3 regions of the Cupriavidus sp. 22TCCZM04-2 genome follow, and region 3 is predicted to be linked to each of the others. Evidence: predicted binding sites of a transcription regulator. Region 3 holds the regulator's gene; each other region holds the start of a gene.
The links. The regulator FNR, encoded in region 3, switches genes on or off when oxygen is low (the NO sensors DNR and NnrR bind a similar motif). The targets are predictions, from matches to a motif close to TTGATNNNNATCAA.

Region 1: the regulator FNR is predicted to act here: its motif matches at 3,372-3,385, upstream of ubiU (ubiquinone anaerobic biosynthesis protein UbiU).
Region 2: the regulator FNR is predicted to act here: its motif matches at 3,643-3,656, upstream of AC3FKG_RS25165 (DUF3149 domain-containing protein).

What each region holds. Positions count from the first base shown of each region.
Region 1 covers NZ_JBYOJS010000002.1:62,843-68,630, forward strand. Annotated here, with positions in the region: gene norR (nitric oxide reductase transcriptional regulator NorR) at 1-748, shown strand, start outside; gene ubiT (ubiquinone anaerobic biosynthesis accessory factor UbiT) at 787-1,251, opposite strand; gene AC3FKG_RS03625 (U32 family peptidase) at 1,248-2,162, opposite strand; gene ubiU (ubiquinone anaerobic biosynthesis protein UbiU) at 2,192-3,220, opposite strand; gene AC3FKG_RS03635 (NAD(P)H-dependent flavin oxidoreductase) at 3,476-4,657, shown strand; gene AC3FKG_RS03640 (Crp/Fnr family transcriptional regulator) at 4,588-5,358, opposite strand; gene AC3FKG_RS03645 (hypothetical protein) at 5,351-5,788, opposite strand, start outside.
Region 2 covers NZ_JBYOJS010000022.1:7,188-12,975, reverse strand. Annotated here, with positions in the region: gene purD (phosphoribosylamine--glycine ligase) at 1-841, opposite strand, end outside; gene AC3FKG_RS25175 (YebC/PmpR family DNA-binding transcriptional regulator) at 921-1,646, opposite strand; gene AC3FKG_RS25170 (helicase HerA-like C-terminal domain-containing protein) at 1,844-3,370, shown strand; gene AC3FKG_RS25165 (DUF3149 domain-containing protein) at 3,378-3,560, opposite strand; gene upp (uracil phosphoribosyltransferase) at 3,705-4,355, opposite strand; gene AC3FKG_RS25155 (MFS transporter) at 4,521-5,788, opposite strand, start outside.
Region 3 covers NZ_JBYOJS010000006.1:118,595-124,382, forward strand. Annotated here, with positions in the region: gene rluB (23S rRNA pseudouridine(2605) synthase RluB) at 1-1,131, opposite strand, end outside; gene scpB (SMC-Scp complex subunit ScpB) at 1,137-2,009, opposite strand; gene AC3FKG_RS11905 (sulfite exporter TauE/SafE family protein) at 2,552-3,307, opposite strand; gene fnr (fumarate/nitrate reduction transcriptional regulator Fnr) at 3,387-4,112, shown strand; gene AC3FKG_RS11915 (hypothetical protein) at 4,159-4,404, opposite strand; gene AC3FKG_RS11920 (FixH family protein) at 4,401-4,616, opposite strand; gene ccoG (cytochrome c oxidase accessory protein CcoG) at 4,700-5,788, opposite strand, start outside.

The DNA of each region.
Region 1 (5,788 bases), on a different contig from region 3:
CGAACGGCCCGGCCGCTTCGAAGCGGCCGATGGCGGCACGTTGTTCCTGGATGAAGTCGGCGAGCTGCCGCTGGCCATCCAGGCCAAGCTGCTGCGCACGCTGCAGAACGGCGAGATCCAGCGCCTGGGCTCCGACAAGCCGCGCCGCGTCGATGTGCGCGTGATCGCCGCCACCAACCGCAACCTGCGCGACCATGTGCGCGACGGCTCGTTCCGCGCGGACCTGTACCACCGGCTGTCGGTCTATCCGATCCCGATTCCGCCGCTGCGCGAGCGCGGCAACGACGTGCTGCTGCTGGCCGGGCGCTTCCTGGAACTGAACCGCGCGCGGCTCGGCATGCGCAGCCTGCGGCTGTCGCCGGCCGCGCAGGATGCGCTGCGCCGCTACCGCTGGCCCGGCAATGTGCGGGAACTGGAGCATGTGGTCAGCCGCGCGGCGCTGCGCTCCGTGAGCCGCGGGGCCAACCGCAATGACATCGTGACGCTGGAGCCCGACCTGCTCGACCTGGACAGCCTGGCGCCCCCGCCGGATGCGTCCACGCCGGTTGCTCATGGCACGGAAGCCGTACGCCCCCACGTGGCGCTGGCCGCCGGCGCCACGCTGCGCGACGCCGTCGAGCAGACCCAGCGCGACTGCATCGAACAGGCGCTGCACGCGCAGCAGGGCAACTGGGCCCAGGCCGCGCGCCAGCTCGGCATCGACGCCAGCAATCTGCACAAGCTGGCGAAGCGGCTGGGGTGCAAATAGGCGGCTCGGCCATGACGGTGCGCAAGCCGCCTGCGCGCTCAGCGATGTCCCGCCTCCGGCGCCGCCACGCCCAGCCCCGCGGCGAGCCGCGACACCAGCGGTTCCAGCCAGGGCGGCCGCGGTGCCGCGTCCAGCCAGTACTTCACTTCGAGCCCGAGCGCGGTATCGCCGCTGATCACCAGCTTGCGCTGGAAAAACAGCGTATCGGTATCGCACTGTCCCGCCAGCAGGCGCAGGTAGTCGGGCACGCGGGCGCGCAACGTCAGTTCGGGCTCCTCGGCGCCGCGGCCAGCCGAGCGGAAGCGTCCCTGTTCGCAGTGGAAAGGCACATCCAGGCCGAGATCCTCGACCGTCAGCAGGAAGGTGTGCCCGTTCAGCGCGGCGGGCGGCTCCAGCCATCCGGCGCGGCGCGCGAGTTCCAGCGCCGAGACCAGCGGCAAGGCGCGCGCCCTGGCCGGCATGCGGCGATGCACGCGGGCAAGCAGGCTTTGCAGTACGCTCACGGCCGGTCCTCCCACATGATGCCAGGGCGTCCATGCCAATAGCCGTTGCACGGTTGCGCGCCGGCCGGCATGACGCCGCTCGGCGCGGGCGCACGTTCTCCGGCGCGAATCGCCGCCAGCGCGGCCACCGCTTCCAGCGTCCCGCTCGAATGCGGGCTCACGCGCAGCATGTCGACACCCATATGGGCCATGGCCTGCGCCTGGTCACAAAGGTCCAGGCACGTCGCCGACTGGGTCTGGATGCCATTGAGCGTGAAGAAGTCCTGGCCCTCGCCCGTCGCGGCAACCAGGCCGTCCGGATAGTCGAGACAGCGGAACTCGCAGGCGTCCTTGCGCAGCCGGTGATGGCGCGCGGTGAAGCAGCGCGCCGAGAAGGCCAGCGGCATGCGGCCCCAGGCCAGCACTTCGAGCGCCACGCCCGCGCAACGCCCCGCCGACAGCGCGGCCAGCGTGGCGCCGTTCATCTCGACCGGCACTACGCAGCCGCGGGCGCCAAGGCTGGCAAGCCAGGCGAGCGTATCGGCGTGATAGACGTTCAGGTGCGGGCCGCCGATAAACGGGCGCCCGCCCATGCAGCGCACCGCGCCGACGTCGTTGGCCTCGACCAGGTAGTCGTCCTGTTCGCAGACGCGGCGCATGCAGGCGATATCGGTGTCGGACTCGATCAGCACCGGCGTGGACAGCACCACCTCCTTGCCGGCTTCGCGCAGCATCTGCGCGATTTCCAGCCAGTGCGCATGGCGCAGCTCGTGGCGGCGCGTGCAGACGGTCTCGCCCAGGTAGACCCGATCGACGGCCGAATCGGCGACGTCGGCATAGAACTGCATCACCGTCGCGCGCGGCCAGTAGTACAGCAGCGGTCCCAGCGCAATGCCGAACCGGGCCGCGCCGGGTGTGGATGAATCCCGCATCAATGACTCCGTGGTTGGATTTGCCGCGCTCATCGCCACGGCCGGTCGTAGGCGCCCTGCGTCACCTGGTCGCCTTCGGCATGGCGGCCCAGCGTGCCCTGCCATTCCTGGCGCGGCGCGAAGCGCTTCGGCTCGGCACAGGCGGCGTCGATGGCGGCGCGCAGCACGCCGACGACATCGGCCACGTAGCGCGGGCTGCGCTGGCGGCCTTCGATCTTGATCGCGGCGATGCCGATGTCGAGCAGCGCCGGCAGCAGTGACAGCGCGTTGAGGCTGGTGGGCTCTTCCAGCACGTAGCCGCGCTCGCCCTCGACCTCGAATCGCCCTTTGCACAGCGTGGGATATCCGGCCGGCTCGCCGGGCGCGTAGCTGTCGATCAGGATGCCGGACAGGCGCGCGTGCATGGTGCCGTCCTGTTCGGTCCAGCGCACCGCGTGCGCGGGCGAGCAAACGCCCTTGTTGTTGGGAGAATCCCCGGTGGCATACGAGGACAGCAGGCAGCGGCCCTCGGCCATCACGCACAGGCTGCCGAAGCCGAACACCTCCAGCTCGACGCTGGTCTGCCGCGCCAGCTTGCCGATCTGTGCGAGCGACAGCACGCGTGGCAGCACCACGCGCTTGATGTTGAAGCGCTCGCGCATCAGTTCGATGGCGTCGGCGTGGGTGGCGGAGCCCTGCACCGACAGGTGCAGCCGCAGTTGCGGATGGCGCTGGCTCGCATAAGCCATCAGCCCCGCGTCGGCCATGATGACCGCGTCGGCGCCCAGGTCCGCGGCCGCGTCGACGGCGCGGTGCCACCTGGCCACTTCGCCCATCTGCGGGAACGTGTTGATGGCGAACAGGACCTCGCGGCGACGCGCATGCGCCTCGGCCACGCCGGTGCGGATATCCGCCTCGGTGAAATTGAGCCCGCCGAAATTGCGGGCGTTGGTGGCGTCGCGCAGGCCCAGGTAGACGGCATCGGCGCCGTGCTCCAGCGCCGCGCGCAACGCGGTCAGCGAGCCCGCCGGCGCGACCAGCTGCGGAACGCGCGCCCGCACGGAAGATGAGGTTGTCATGTCGGAAGCGCCGCTTGCGGCGCGGGAATTCGGCCAGCGCAGATGCTAGCGACGCACTTCGCGTGTGGACTTGACCACGCGCAAACCGCACCGCAACGCCTTGCGGCATAGACCGGTCGGCCTACGCCATTGGTGCAGGGGCGGCCGTCGATTGACCTTGGGCAAACGCGCGCGCCGGTCGCTGTGCCACCCTTGGCCGTTCGTGCGCGGTCCCATATCGCGGTCCGCACGCAGTTCCAAACAAGCGAGACCAACATGACAGAACACTGGCTGAAGCTGGCTGGGCGCCGGCTGCTGCCGATCGTCCAGGGCGGCATGGGCATCGGCATTTCCGCGCACCGCCTGGCGGGTACCGTGGCCGCGCACAACGGCGTGGGCACCATTGCCAGCATCGACTTGCGCCACCACCACCCCGACCTGCTCGCGCAAACCCGCGGCACGCGCGACAAGGCGCGCATCGAGGCTGCGAACCTCGTCGCGCTGGACCGCGAGATCCAGGCCGCACGCGAACTGTCGGGCGGGCGTGGCCTGGTTGCCGTCAACGTGATGAAAGCGGTGGGCTCGCACGCGCAACTGGTGCGCCAGGCCTGCGAAAGCGGCGCCGATGCCATCGTCATGGGCGCGGGCCTGCCGCTGGACCTGCCGGAGATGACCGCCAACTACCCGAAGATGGCGTTGATCCCGATCCTGTCGGAAGCGCGCGGCATCGGCCTGGTGCTGCGCAAGTGGATGAAGAAGGGACGGCTGCCCGATGCCATCGTGGTCGAACACCCGGCCCATGCCGGCGGCCATCTTGGCGCGTCGACCATCCAGGATCTCGGCGAAGACCGGTTTTCGTTCGCGCGTGTGCTGGCGGAATGCCGCGAGTTGTTCCATACGCTCGGGCTCGCGTGGGACAGTGTCCCGCTGATCCTGGCGGGCGGCATCAACAGCCATGCGAAGGTGCGCCACTGGCTCGGCGAAGGCGCCGCCGCAGTGCAGTTGGGCACCGCCTTTGCCGTGACCGAGGAAGGCGACGCCCACCCGGCCTTCAAGCAGGTCCTGGCCACCGCCGGCCCCGAAGACCTGCGCGAGTTCACCAGCGTGGCGGGCCTGCCGGCGCGCGCGGTGCTCACGCCGTGGCTGTCGCGCTACCTGTCGGGCGAAAGCCGCCTGCAGCGCCGCGCCAAGGCCCGCGACTGCCTGGAAGGCTTTGACTGCCTGCAGGCCTGTGGCTTGCGCGATGGCGTATCGCGCATCGGCCAGTTCTGCATCGACCTGAAGCTGGCACAGGCCGTGCGCGGCGACGTGGAGCGCGGGCTGTTCTTCCGCGGCAAGGGCACGCTGCCGTTCGGCGAAGCGATCCGCCCGGTGGCGGACCTGCTCCACTACCTGCTGACCGGCGAGAAGCCCACTGCCATCGCCGAACCGGCGACGCAAGCCACCGTCGCGGCATGAGCGACGTCCGGGACGTGCGCGCGTGACCCGTCGTCCGCCAGGCGTCCCAGCCCTTCGGCATCGAGCAGGAAGATCTTGCCGCGCTCGAGCCGCACCAGGTTTTCCGCACAGAAGCGGCTGACCACGCGTGACAGGGTTTCGGGCGTGATGGCCAGCTTTGAGGCCATCACGCGCTGCGTACACGCCAGCCACGTGCGGCGCCCCGCGCGCGCTTCATCCCGCAGGAATCCGGCCACGCGCTGCAAGGCGTTGTGCAGGCTGGTGGCCTCGATATCGCGCATCAGCGCATGCAGCCGGCCCGACAGGTTGCGCAGCAGGCGCGCGGACAGCAGCGGATCCCGGGCCATCGCCTGCCGTAGTGCGGCACTGTCGATGCAAAGCACCGTGGTACGCGCCATCGACTGACAGTCGGCTGGCTGCGGGGCATCCACGAACACCACGTCTTCCCCAAACACGGCACCAGGGCCAAAGGCCTCGATCGCGCGTTCCGCGCCTTTTGCGCTGCCGGCGGCGGCGGGCAGCGAGAGCTTCACCAGCCCGTCCATCACGACAAACAGCCCGCGGCAGGGCTCGCCGCGGCGGAACAGGAATTCGCCTTTCTGCAGGCGCCGCTGCGTGGCCGCGGCAACGATTGCGTCGAGCACGCGGCCATCGACGCCACGGAACAGCGGCAACCGGTCGAGCATCACGATCTCAGCCATGGTGAACTCCTTGCGCAAGTGGCTTGCGCGGCGGCAACCCGCCCCGCGCGCGCATGGCGCGCATGCATCGCATTGCCTTAAGCAACTGCAACCCGAGCCAGGCATTGGCCAGCGCGAACGCCAGGCCGCCGGCGCGCGCCAGCCACGCGGGCGCGAGCGGCAGCGCCAGCAGCAGCGCGAAAGCCGCCAGCAACAACCACGCCTGGCGCCGTTGCGTGGCGGGCGTGATGATGGCCTGCATGGCCGGCACGCGCGCGCGCGGCGGCAACAGCCGGCGCAGGTGCAGCCAAACCAGGAACGGAACGATCTTGCCGAGCATGGCGGTCACCGGCAACACGCCACCGCCGACCAGCGCCAGCGTGCCGACCCACCACGACAGCGTCGCCTGCCAGGGCTCGGGCACCACGGGCAGCACCGCCGCCAACAGCGC
Region 2 (5,788 bases), on a different contig from region 3:
TCAGGTTGCCGTCCTTGTCGATCATCAGGCCGGCGTACAGGAAGCCCGTGTACGGAATGCCGTCCTTTTCCATGCCGCGCACGGTCGGCACGATGATCTCGCGCAGCGCCCGCGCATGCAGTGCCGGCGTGACCACCGGCGCGGGCGAGTAGGCACCCATGCCGCCGGTGTTGGGGCCGGCGTCGGCGTCCAGCAGGCGCTTGTGGTCCTGGCTGGTCGCCAGCGCGAGCACATTCTTGCCGTCGACCAGCACGATAAAGCTGGCTTCCTCGCCTTCCAGGAACTCCTCGACCACCACGCGCGCACCGGCATCGCCAAGCTTGTTGTCGGCCAGCATCATGTCGACGGCGGCGTGCGCTTCTTCCAGGCTCATGGCGACCACCACGCCCTTGCCGGCCGCCAGGCCGTCAGCCTTGATCACGATCGGCGCGCCTTGCGCGTCGATGTAGGCGTGGGCCAGGGCGGCGTCGGCGAAGGTCTGGTAGGCCGCCGTCGGAATGCCGTGGCGGTGCATGAAGGCCTTGGCGAAGTCCTTCGACGACTCCAGCTGCGCCGCAGCCTGGGTCGGGCCGAAGATGCGCAGGCCCTTGCCGCGGAACACGTCCACGATGCCGGCGGCGAGAGGCGCTTCGGGGCCGACCACGGTGAAGGCCACGCCTTCGCGCTCGGCAAAGGCGGCCAGTACTTGCGGATCCGTCAGCGGAACATTCTGCAGGCGCTTGTCGAGCGCGGTCCCGCCATTGCCTGGCGCCACGTACACCACCTGAATCTTGGGGGACTGGGCTAATTTCCAGGCCAGCGCGTGTTCACGTCCACCCGAGCCGACAACCAATACTTTCATGATCCACTGCCAGAAAAGATACGCATGCAAAAAGGCGGCAGCTTGATCGTGCTGCCGCCCGAGGGCTAACTAAGTCTACTTACTCTTCGATGACCGCGTTGGTGAAGACTTCCTGCACGTCATCGAGGTTTTCCAGGGCGTCCAGCAGCTTCTGCATCTTGGCCGCGTCGTCGCCGGTGAACTCGACTTCATTCTGGGGCTTCATCACCACGTCGGCCACTTCGGCCTTGAAGCCTGCGGCTTCCAGGGCCGCCTTGACCGCGGAAAAATCGTTCGGCGGGCAGGTGACTTCGATCGAGCCGTCGTCATTGGTGACTACGTCGTCGGCGCCCGCTTCCAGCGCGGCGTCCATCAGCTTGTCTTCCGGCGTGCCCGGGGCAAACAGGAACTGGCCGCAATGGGTGAACATGAAGGCCACCGAGCCTTCGGTCCCCATATTGCCGCCGTGCTTGGAAAACGCGTGACGGACTTCGGCCACGGTGCGCACGCGGTTGTCGGTCAGGCAGTCGACAATGATCGCGGCGCCGCTCAGGCCGTAGCCCTCGTAGCGGATTTCCTCGTAGTTCGCGCCTTCCAGGCCACCCACGCCGCGCTGGATCGCGCGCTGGATGTTGTCCTTGGGCATGTTGGCGTCCATCGCCTTGTCCATGGACAGGCGCAGGCGCGGGTTGGAGTCGACATCGCCGCCGCCGAGCTTGGCGGCAACGGTGATTTCCTTGATCAGGCGGGTCCAGATCTTGCCGCGCTTGGCGTCTGCGGCGGCCTTCTTATGCTTGATATTGGCCCATTTCGAGTGACCGGCCATGATTCTCTCCGAAGCGGAAAACGTGAGGTTGTGCGGGAAGGCTGCAGCTTGCGGGCGCCGTACAGCGAGGTGCAAGCGCGCGCGGCCAGGTGACGGCTACACCCGGCTGCTGGCTATAATCAGCCCGTGATTTTATCACGCGGCCCTGTCCGTGCCGCGCCTGTGGCCGTCCGCCACGCTTCTCGATCCAAGACACCATGGCCGAACCTATCCTGATCGCCAAGAACGCCGAGCACGAACTGGCCCTGCTGCCGCAGATGGGCAACCGGCACGGACTGATCACCGGCGCCACCGGTACCGGCAAGACCGTGACCCTGCAGACGCTGGCGCAGGGGTTTTCGCGGCTGGGCGTGCCGGTGTTCATGGCCGATGTCAAAGGTGATTTGACCGGCATTTCCATGCCGGGCCAGCCCTCGGACAAGCTCAAGGCGCGGCTGGAGGAACTGAACCTGCCGGAACCGGCCTGGGGCGGTTGCCCGACCACGTTGTGGGACGTGTTCGGCCAGAAGGGGCATCCGGTGCGGGCCACCATTTCGCACATGGGGCCGCTGCTGCTGTCGCGCATGCTGGAACTGAACGACACGCAGCAGGGCGTGCTCAACCTGGTGTTCCGTATTGCCGACGCCAATGGCCTGCTGCTGCTCGACGCCAAGGATCTGCGCGCCATGCTGCAGCACGTTGGCGACAACGCGGCGCAGTTCACCACCGAGTACGGCAATATCTCCGCGGCGTCTATCGGCGCGATCCAGCGTGGCCTGGTTGCGCTGGAGTCGCAGGGCGCGGACGTGTTCTTCGGCGAGCCGATGCTGAACCTGGAGGATTTCATCCAGACGGACAAGGGCCAAGGCGTGGTCAACATCCTGGCGGCCGACAAGCTGATGAACTCGCCCAAGCTCTATGCGACGTTCCTGCTGTGGATGCTGTCCGAGCTGTTCGAGAAGCTGCCCGAGGCCGGCGACCTCGACAAGCCCAAGCTCGTATTTTTCTTCGACGAGGCGCACCTGTTGTTCACCGACGCGCCCAAGGCGCTGCTCGACAAGATCGAACAGGTGGTGCGGCTGATCCGCTCCAAGGGCGTTGGCGTGTACTTCGTCACGCAGAATCCGGCCGATATCCCCGACACGGTGCTGGGCCAGCTCGGCAATCGCGTGCAGCATGCCTTGCGCGCGTTCACGCCGCGCGACCAGAAGGCGGTGAAGGTGGCGGCCACCACCATGCGCGCCAACCCGAAGCTCGACGTGGAGAAGGTTATCGGCGAACTAGGCGTGGGCGAGGCACTGGTGTCGCTGCTCGATGCCAAGGGCACGCCGGGCGTGACCGAGCGCGCCTGGGTGCTGGCGCCGGGCAGCCGCATCGGTCCGGTTACCGACGACGAACGCAAGCAGCTGATCGCGACGTCGCTGGTGGCGGGGACTTACGAAAAGACCATCGACCGCGAGTCGGCCTACGAGAAGCTGCGCGGCAGCGTGGCGCCGGCGGGCAATGGTGGCGGCGCCACGGCGCAGAAGCCAACAGCCGGTGCGCCGGCCGAAGAAGGCGGCTGGCTGGGTACCGCCGGCGAGATCTTCGGCTCGCTGACCAAGGGTACCGGCAAGACCGGCCGGGGCGATTCCATCCTGGAATCGATGGCCAAGTCGGCCGCGCGTACCGTGGGCTCCCAAGTCGGCCGCGAACTGATCCGCGGCGTGCTGGGCAGCCTGCTGGGCGGCGGCAAGAAGAAGTAAGCGCCGCTCAGCGTGTGCCGGTCTGCGATGCCGGCCGGTTTTCCGCCGCGGCCTTCGCGGCTGCCGCGTCTTCGCGCATCTTGCGGCTGAACAGGCGCGCGAAGAACCACGCCATGCCGATGATAAAGACGATGACGCCGAGGCTCATCAGCCCGGTGCTGGTCGTAAAGAGGATCTTGAAGGCTTCCATGCGGTTCTCCCTGTGAGAGTTCGACGGGTTGCACGCATTTGCGGTGCGACGTCGAGTGTAGGGAGCGGCGCCGCGCGAGCCATTGAGTAGGATCAAGCTCGCGACAGCGGGAAGGATGGCGAGCGGGCCGCTCCCCGCTGCAATTCAGTTCTTGGTGCCGAACAAACGATCGCCCGCGTCGCCGAGGCCCGGGACGATGTACGCGTGTTCGTCCAGGTGGCTGTCGAGCGAGGCGACGAACAGCTTCACGTTCGGATGCGCCTTCTGGAACACCTCCACGCCCTCCGGGGCCGCCACCAGGGCGACGAAAGTGATGGCGTCGTCCTTCACGCCGCGGCGCTTCAGGACATCGACGGCATGCGCCGCCGAATAGCCGGTGGCGACCATCGGATCGCACAGAATAAAGCTGCGGTCTTCCACGTCAGGCAGGCGCACCAGGTACTCCACCGGGCGATGCTGATCGTCGCGATACACGCCGATATGCCCGATCCGCGCCGAGGGGATCAGTTCCACCAGGCCATCGCTCATGCCGACGCCGGCGCGCAGCACGGGTACGATGGTGAGCTTCTTGCCGGCGATCACCGGGGCTTCCAGCGGTACCAGCGGCGTTTCGATATGGCGCGTGGTCAGCGGCAGGTGGCGCGTGATCTCGTAGCCCATCAGCAGCGTGATCTCGCGCAGCAGCTCGCGGAACGTGCGCGTGGACGTGTCCCGGTCGCGCATATGCGAGAGCTTATGCTGGATCAGCGGGTGGTCGAGGATGTACAGGCTGGGGAAACGCGGGTCTTGTTTCATGGCGGCGGCAAAGGCTCGGCGGGAGAGGGTGAAGCGGGCGGCCCCGGTCTTGTGGACCGGGGCGCGGCGCCGTGGTAGCGCGATTGTAATGGAAGCGGGCCGCCGCGCGGCTGCGGCGGCCCATGCCTGTCGCTACGTTTCCGAGCCTGCCGTGCTAACCGGCTGTCAGTCGAGCGCGCGGTTCTTCGACTCGATGTCGACCATATAGATCGCGAGCGCCGCCACGGCCAGGAACGACGAGAGCAGCACCAGGGCCAGCGTGAAATGCGTGGCCATGACCGGGGCAACGATCGCCGGCGCGAACAGGCCGCCAAAGCGGGCCATGGCACCCGCCGTGCCCATGCCGCTGGCGCGCAGGTCGGTCGGATACACCTCGGGCGTGAAGGCGTAGAGCGCGCCCCAGGTCCCGAGCAGGGAAAAGCTCATCAGCAGCGTGGAGCCAACCACCAGCGTCGGCGACTGGCCCAGGCTGTACAGCATGCAGCCCGCGGCGCTGAGCAGCAGGAAGCCGATCAGCGTCGGCTTGCGGCCCCAGCGTTCGACACCATGCGCAGCCAGCGCGAAGCCAGGCAGTTGGACCAGCGCGAGCACGATCAGGAAGACCTGGCCGCGCATGAAGCCGAAGCCCTGGCCGGCAAGCTTCACCGGCAGGTAGACGAAGACGCCGTAGTAGGCGATCGAGATCAGCGCCCACGCCACCAGCAGGCTGATGCTGCGACGGCGGAAGCCGGTCTCGAATAGCGCCAGCACCGACTTACGCTCCATCTTCTGCGGCTCCAGCGTGCCGATTTCAACCGAAACGCGATTGGCCTTGGCAACACGCTGCAGCACCGCGCGTGCTTCGGCCGAGCGGCCCGACTTGTTCAGGTAGAGAGGAGACTCAGGCACGTAGAAGCGGCAGATCAGGCCGACCAGCGCCGGGATGCCGGTGACCAGGAAGATCAGGCGCCAGGCTGCATCGCCGTGCGAAACGGCAATCAGTGCCAGCACGGCGAGCAGGATCGTGCCGACGGCCCAGAACGACTCCAGCAGAACCAGCCAGCGGCCGCGGCGGTCGGAGGGCAGGAACTCGGCCATCATGGTGTAGTCGACCGGCAGCGTGCCGCCGACGCCGATGCCGGTCAGGAAACGCAGCACCAGCAGCCACTGGAATTCAGGCGCGAACGAGGAAGCGACGCCGCAGATGGCGTCGATGACCACCGCCATCATCAGCACGGGGCGGCGCCCGATCCGGTCGGCCAGGCGGCCGAACACGAATGCGCCGATCAGCATCCCGACAAAGAACATCGTGCCGCTTTGCAGGGCCGTCGGCACCGGAATGCCGAAGGTCTTGGCAATCGAAGGCGCGGTAAAGCCGATCGACAGCACCTGCATCGCGTCGGCGAGCCAGACCAGGCCGAAGATGACGAACAGCCGGTACTGGAATCGGCCGA
Region 3 (5,788 bases):
CAGGAAATTGGCCTCGCCGTCATCGAGTTTGATGCCATGGAGCAGGCGCTGGCGATCTGCTTCCGCCAGCTCACCCAGCGTACGCACCGCGTACTCGCGCTCCACGCCATAGCGGGGATGCATGAAGCGATTGGCAATGTCGCCCGACGTCGTAAAGATTAGCAGGCCTTCGGTATTGAAATCCAGGCGGCCCACCGCGACCCACTTGCCGGTTTTCATGCGCGGCAGGCTGTCGAACACGGTCGGGCGGCCCTCGGGATCCGACTGGCTCACGATCTCGCCGGCCGGCTTGTGGTACAGCAGCACGCGCGGAGGCTTGGAAGAAATCTTGCGATGAATCAGCTTGCCGTTCACCCGGACCTGATCGGCCGGCAGGATCCGCTGGCCGATATGCGCGGGCAATCCGTTGACGGAAACGCGGCCCTGCAGGATCAGCTCCTCCATTTCGCGGCGCGAGCCCAGGCCGCCTTCAGCCAGGACCTTGTGCAGCTTAGGCGCATCGTCGTCCGCGGACAGTTCGCGCACCGGCTTAGCCTTGGTGCGTGGGATGACGGTGTCTTCCTGGTCGTACTGATCCGAGATAACAAAGCGGAACAGGTCTTCGCTGCTCGCGCCCGCCTTCTCGGGACCGGCCGGCCCCTTCCGTTGCGACTGACCACCCTTGCGCGGGCCCTGCTGCCGACCCGCCGACTGGACATCGCCTTCCGGCGTGGCCCGGGCAGTGCGCTGGCCCTGCGGCTTGCGCTTGCGGCCCGCCTGCTCGCCCTTGTCGCCGCGCTCCTGCCCAGCTTGACCGCCTTCCCGGGCCGGCGCATTTTCCGCCCTGATCGGCTTGCGCTTGCCGCGGCCACGCGGGGCCGCACGCCCGCCGGGTTCGCCGGCAGGCCTGCTCTCGCCAGCATCAGCCTGGGCGCCAGACTCGGCTCCTTCGGCGCGATTGCCGTCTCGATCCTGCCCGCCCTGCCGGCGCGAAGCCACCAGGTTGCGCAAGCCGCGTCTCAGCCCCTTCCGGCGCGGCGCCGTATCGGTGCCTGACCCGGATTCTGCTGCGCCGTCGGCAGCCGGTGACCCGGCTGACCGGGTGTCTTGTTCAACGGAATCAGACAAAGTATTCACTATCGGATGTTGCATATTGTTCAGTTGGGCACGCGCTCATCATCATGCTCGCTCGCGTGCGGCGGCACAGTATCGTCGCCGGATGAATTGCCGCCGTCCTGGTTGCCCGGCGCGCTTTCGGCATGGAAGCCATTTGCCTCGGTCACAGCCGACGCGAGATCTGCCACCTGCATGGCGTCGGCGCTGGCCTGCGCGACGGCCCCAGCCTCGTCAGGAGGTTCGTCGCCAGCAGCCGGCTTGGCGGCATCGGACGACTCACCGGCCGGCGTAACCGGCTCCGGCTCAGGGAAGGCCTCTTCGTCGCCAGCCACCGGCAGCGCCGTTGCCATCTCTTCAAAATCGATCGCCTGCTGATCCAGTAGCGCCGCCTGCGATTGCGCCTGGGCGTCTTCGAGCGGAGGCAGTTCGTCCAGCGTACGCAAACCCAGATCGTCCAGGAATGCCTTGGTGGTCGCATAGAGTGCCGGTCGCCCCGGTACATCGCGGTGGCCGATGACCTCGATCCAGCTGCGGTCTTCCAGTTTCTTGACCACCTCCGTGCTAACCGTCACGCCACGGATTTCCTCTATGTCACCACGCGTTACCGGCTGACGATAAGCAATGATCGCCAACGTTTCCATGACGGCCCGCGAATACTTGGGGGGCTTCTCGGGATTGAGGCGATCGAGGTATTCCCGCATCTCAGGCCGGCTCTGGAAACGCCAGCCGCTGGCCAGTGCCACCAACTCGACCCCGCGCTGGCGCCAGTCCTGGCGCAACTCATCAAGCAGGACCCGAACAGTGTCCGCGCCGACATCGTCTGCAAACAGACGGCGCAGGTCGCTCACGCGCAAGGGCTCCTGCGCACAGATCAGCGCAGTCTCGAGGACGATCTTCGCCTCTTGGGTATTCATGTTGGGTGTGCAGCCTGTCTTTGCACCTGCTCAGGGACGAATCCGGAGCCCTGGACATTGTGGATTTAACGGTGCGATTGCCACCGCCATCTCATCGCGCAGCAAACCCGAAAGCGTTTCGCTTCGAGACCGTGCACCTTCTTTTGCTTCGATTTGCCGGGTGTGTTCCGGCAGGAGATTGCCCGGTCACCGGCAAGTACCAGTGCACGAACCTCTTGCACGCGCCCACATGGGCGGACATGGCTTCCGGCGAACGTCCGCCTGGGCCGCAAGAAAAACGAATATCGGGATCAGGGCCAGCAATGACCGCACCACGGTCGCAGAGCCAGCCGGACTTTTGAACAGATATTATGAACCGGATGGACTGCGGAAGGGTTCGGCGCCGAAATGTCGGCTTGTCCGAAACTCCGGACGCCCTTTTTTTGGAAGGGCTGCCAGGCGCCGCTCGGAAACACGCCGCGCGATACCGCAATGCAGGCGATTGTATGGCATTCCCGCATCCGCCTGCAACCACCGCGCACTCCCGCGCCTTCACGGTGGCGTCAAAACACCAGGCAAAAACCATGCTCGGCCAGCGAATGTGGCAATAACACCGCTCGACCGATTCCCAGGCCGCCGAAGACCATGACCGCCAATCCAGCTCCCATCCTGACCCAACGGCGGCGAGCCCAAGCGCGCAGCAGCCCCGAAAAGCTGGATAGCGCCAGCAAATTCGGTAGCGTGCCAAGCCCGAAGGCGCCCATTACCAGGGCACCCGAGGGCGCATTACCGGCCAGTAACGCGAGGGCAAGCGCACCATAGACCATGCCACAGGGCACGAGCCCCCACGCCAAGCCCATGCCGTAGCGGCGCACCAGACCACCGCTTCTCGCCGCCGTGGCCGGAGTTTTGCGGCGAAGCCGGCCGAAGCTTCCGGCAACGGCGGTCCCCGCGCGCGCGCCGAACCGTTCCAGCCACACGATGGAAAACGCTTCGCCGCGTAGCAGGCGCCAGCCAGATACCAGCAGCAAGGCGCTCCCGGCGCCAAATAGCCAGCGCTGAACCGGCAGGTAATCCTGGCGCCAGGCCGTCGCCCCCACCGCTCCAAGGATCGCACCGAGCAGCATGTAAGTGGAAATCCTGCCCACATGCATCACCAGCAACTCCAGGAGCCAGTCTTGGGGGCGCCGCACCACGGCAATCGGCACGTCCACGGCGCGCTGCTCGACTGCGAGGGCAACGCCACCGCACATGGCAGCGCAATGAAAGCCCCCCAGCAAGGCAAGCATGAAAACACTGAGAAGCACACCAAAAGTCAATTGCAACTCCCTACCGCATCACATCGCGCGTTAAAATGCATGCATTGCGCCCTCGCCGCTCATTCCTTGCAGGTTCCAATTGCTAACATCCATCCCCGTCACCGAGATGTCGCCCCGTTGCTCCACTTGCGGCATGGGGCAACTGTGCCTGCCGGTGGGCATGAGCCAGCAGGATCTGCAAAAGATGGATACCCTGGTGCAAGAGCGCGTCCGTGTCCACAAGGGCGAAACCCTGTACCGCATGGGCGATCCGCTGACTGCGGTTTTTGCCATTCGCTTCGGCACCCTGAAGACGCATGTCACCACGGAAGACGGCCGCTCGCAAATCACCGGCTTCCATTTGCCTGGCGAAGTGGTCGGCCTCGACGGCCTGGGTGAAATGCAGCACGCCTCGGATGCCACCGCGCTTGAAGACACGGAAGTATGCGTCGTACGCATGGCCGATCTTCAGACGCTGTCCATGGATCTGCCATCGCTGCAGCAGCAGTTCCTGCGACTGATGGGGAAGGAAATATCGCATGATCAGCTCATGCTCGTCACGCTGGGGTCCATGCGTGCCGAAGAGCGACTTGCCGCGTTCCTGATCAACCTGTCAGAACGTCTGTCCGCACGCGGGTATTCGTCGACCGAGTTCGTCATGCGCATGAGCCGGGAAGAAATCGGCAGCTATCTCGGATTGAAGCTCGAAACGGTCAGCCGCCTGTTCTCACGATTCGCCGAGGCGGGCCTGATCCAGATCCGTCAACGCCACGTCAAGCTCGTCGACATGGAAGGCATCAAGCAAGTCTACAGCCGCTCCTGCTGAGGCCGTCTGACCGCCTTGCCTGGCAAGACGGTCCGCTTCAGCCCAATCACTCCAGCTCGTCCGTTTCGCTGAGCTTCGTCGGCATGGTATAGAGCGTCAATCCGCTGGACAACGCGCAGAATACCCAGGCCAGCAAGAACCCGATCGTATAAATGGCCTCGCGCGAGGCCTCGATCGGGTGGCCGAAGAAATTCAGATCTCCGGGATCCACCACCGAAAACACGGTTGCCGTGGCCACCCCGGCCATCAGGAACGCCGGCCACAGTACCCACATCAGCCAGCGCAGCCTCATGGCCGCCTCGCTTGCGGTGCCTTGGCACTGCCCGGGACCCCTTCTGCTTTCTCGACGACCAGGCCGTGCCGGGACACACCTTCGACTACCGGCCGGTCAGGATGGGTAGAAGCCAGCCAGATGGTTACGCCGCAAGCCACTATGGCCAGCAACGGGCCGCTCATCAGAAGCCACGGCCACGGCTCCTTCCACCACGGATTGCTTTCTTGCATCGTCTTGCCCCCTTCGTCGGCGCCTCACCGAGGCGCTCGCGGTTGGTACGGCGCAGCGCCGATGCGCTGCACCGCCCTTAGCATCACAAATTGCGCGGCACGATGAAACTGGTAGATTGCCTGATTTGCGCACTACCTTGCCCCGAACCTTCGCTTGTCACCGTCACGCTGATCTTGTGCGTACCCTGCGCGGCATCGTCGATCGGCACGCGAATCCGGATCGGCACCAGCTTGTTCGACGTCGGCGCCAGGGCCTTCGCGTCGGGATCGTACTCGACCGTCAGGTTCTTCAGATCGTCGCTTTCGGCCTGCACGCTGATGCGCATGGGTGCCTCGGTGGTGTTGATCAGTTGCAGTCGATAGACGTTCTCAATCCAGCGTCCATCCACCTCACGCCCCAACGCCCCGCGATCGCGGATGATGTCGACCTTCAACGGCGTGCGCAGCGCTAGCGACACCACGAAACCCGCTACCATCACCAGCCAGATGACCGAGTAGATGATGGTCCGCGGCCGCACGAGCCGCTTGCGCGCCACCGCGGCTGACAGCGCCTTGCGCATGGCGTTCTCGGACGTGTACCGGATCAGCCCACGCGGGTAGTCCATCTTGTCCATGACCTGATTGCAGGCATCGATGCAGGCGCCGCAGCCAATGCACTCGTACTGCAGCCCGTCACGGATATCAATGCCTGTCGGACACACCTGCACGCAAATGCTGCAGTTGACGCAGTCGCCAAGCCCTGCCTGATGATGATCCACCTTGCGCGACCGGCTCCCGCGCGGCTCGCCGCGCCCGACGTCGTAGGTGACCACGTAGGTGTCGCGGTCAACCATCACGCTCTGGAATCGCGCATACGGGCACATATACTTGCACACCTGCTCGCGCATGAAGCCCGCATTGCCCCATGTCGCGAAGGCGTAAAAGAGCATCCAGAACGCCTGCCACGGCCCCAGCGAGAAGCTCAGGACCTGACCGCCAAGCTCGCGTATCGGCGCGAAGTAGCCAATGAACGTGAAGCCCGTCCATAGCGCGACCAGTAGCCACAGCGAGTGCTTGGTCGCCTTCAGGCGAAATTTGCGCAAACTCCACGGATCGCCGTCCAGACGGATCCGCGCGAAGCGGTCACCTTCGACATGCCGTTCGATCCACATGAATATTTCGGTGTAGACCGT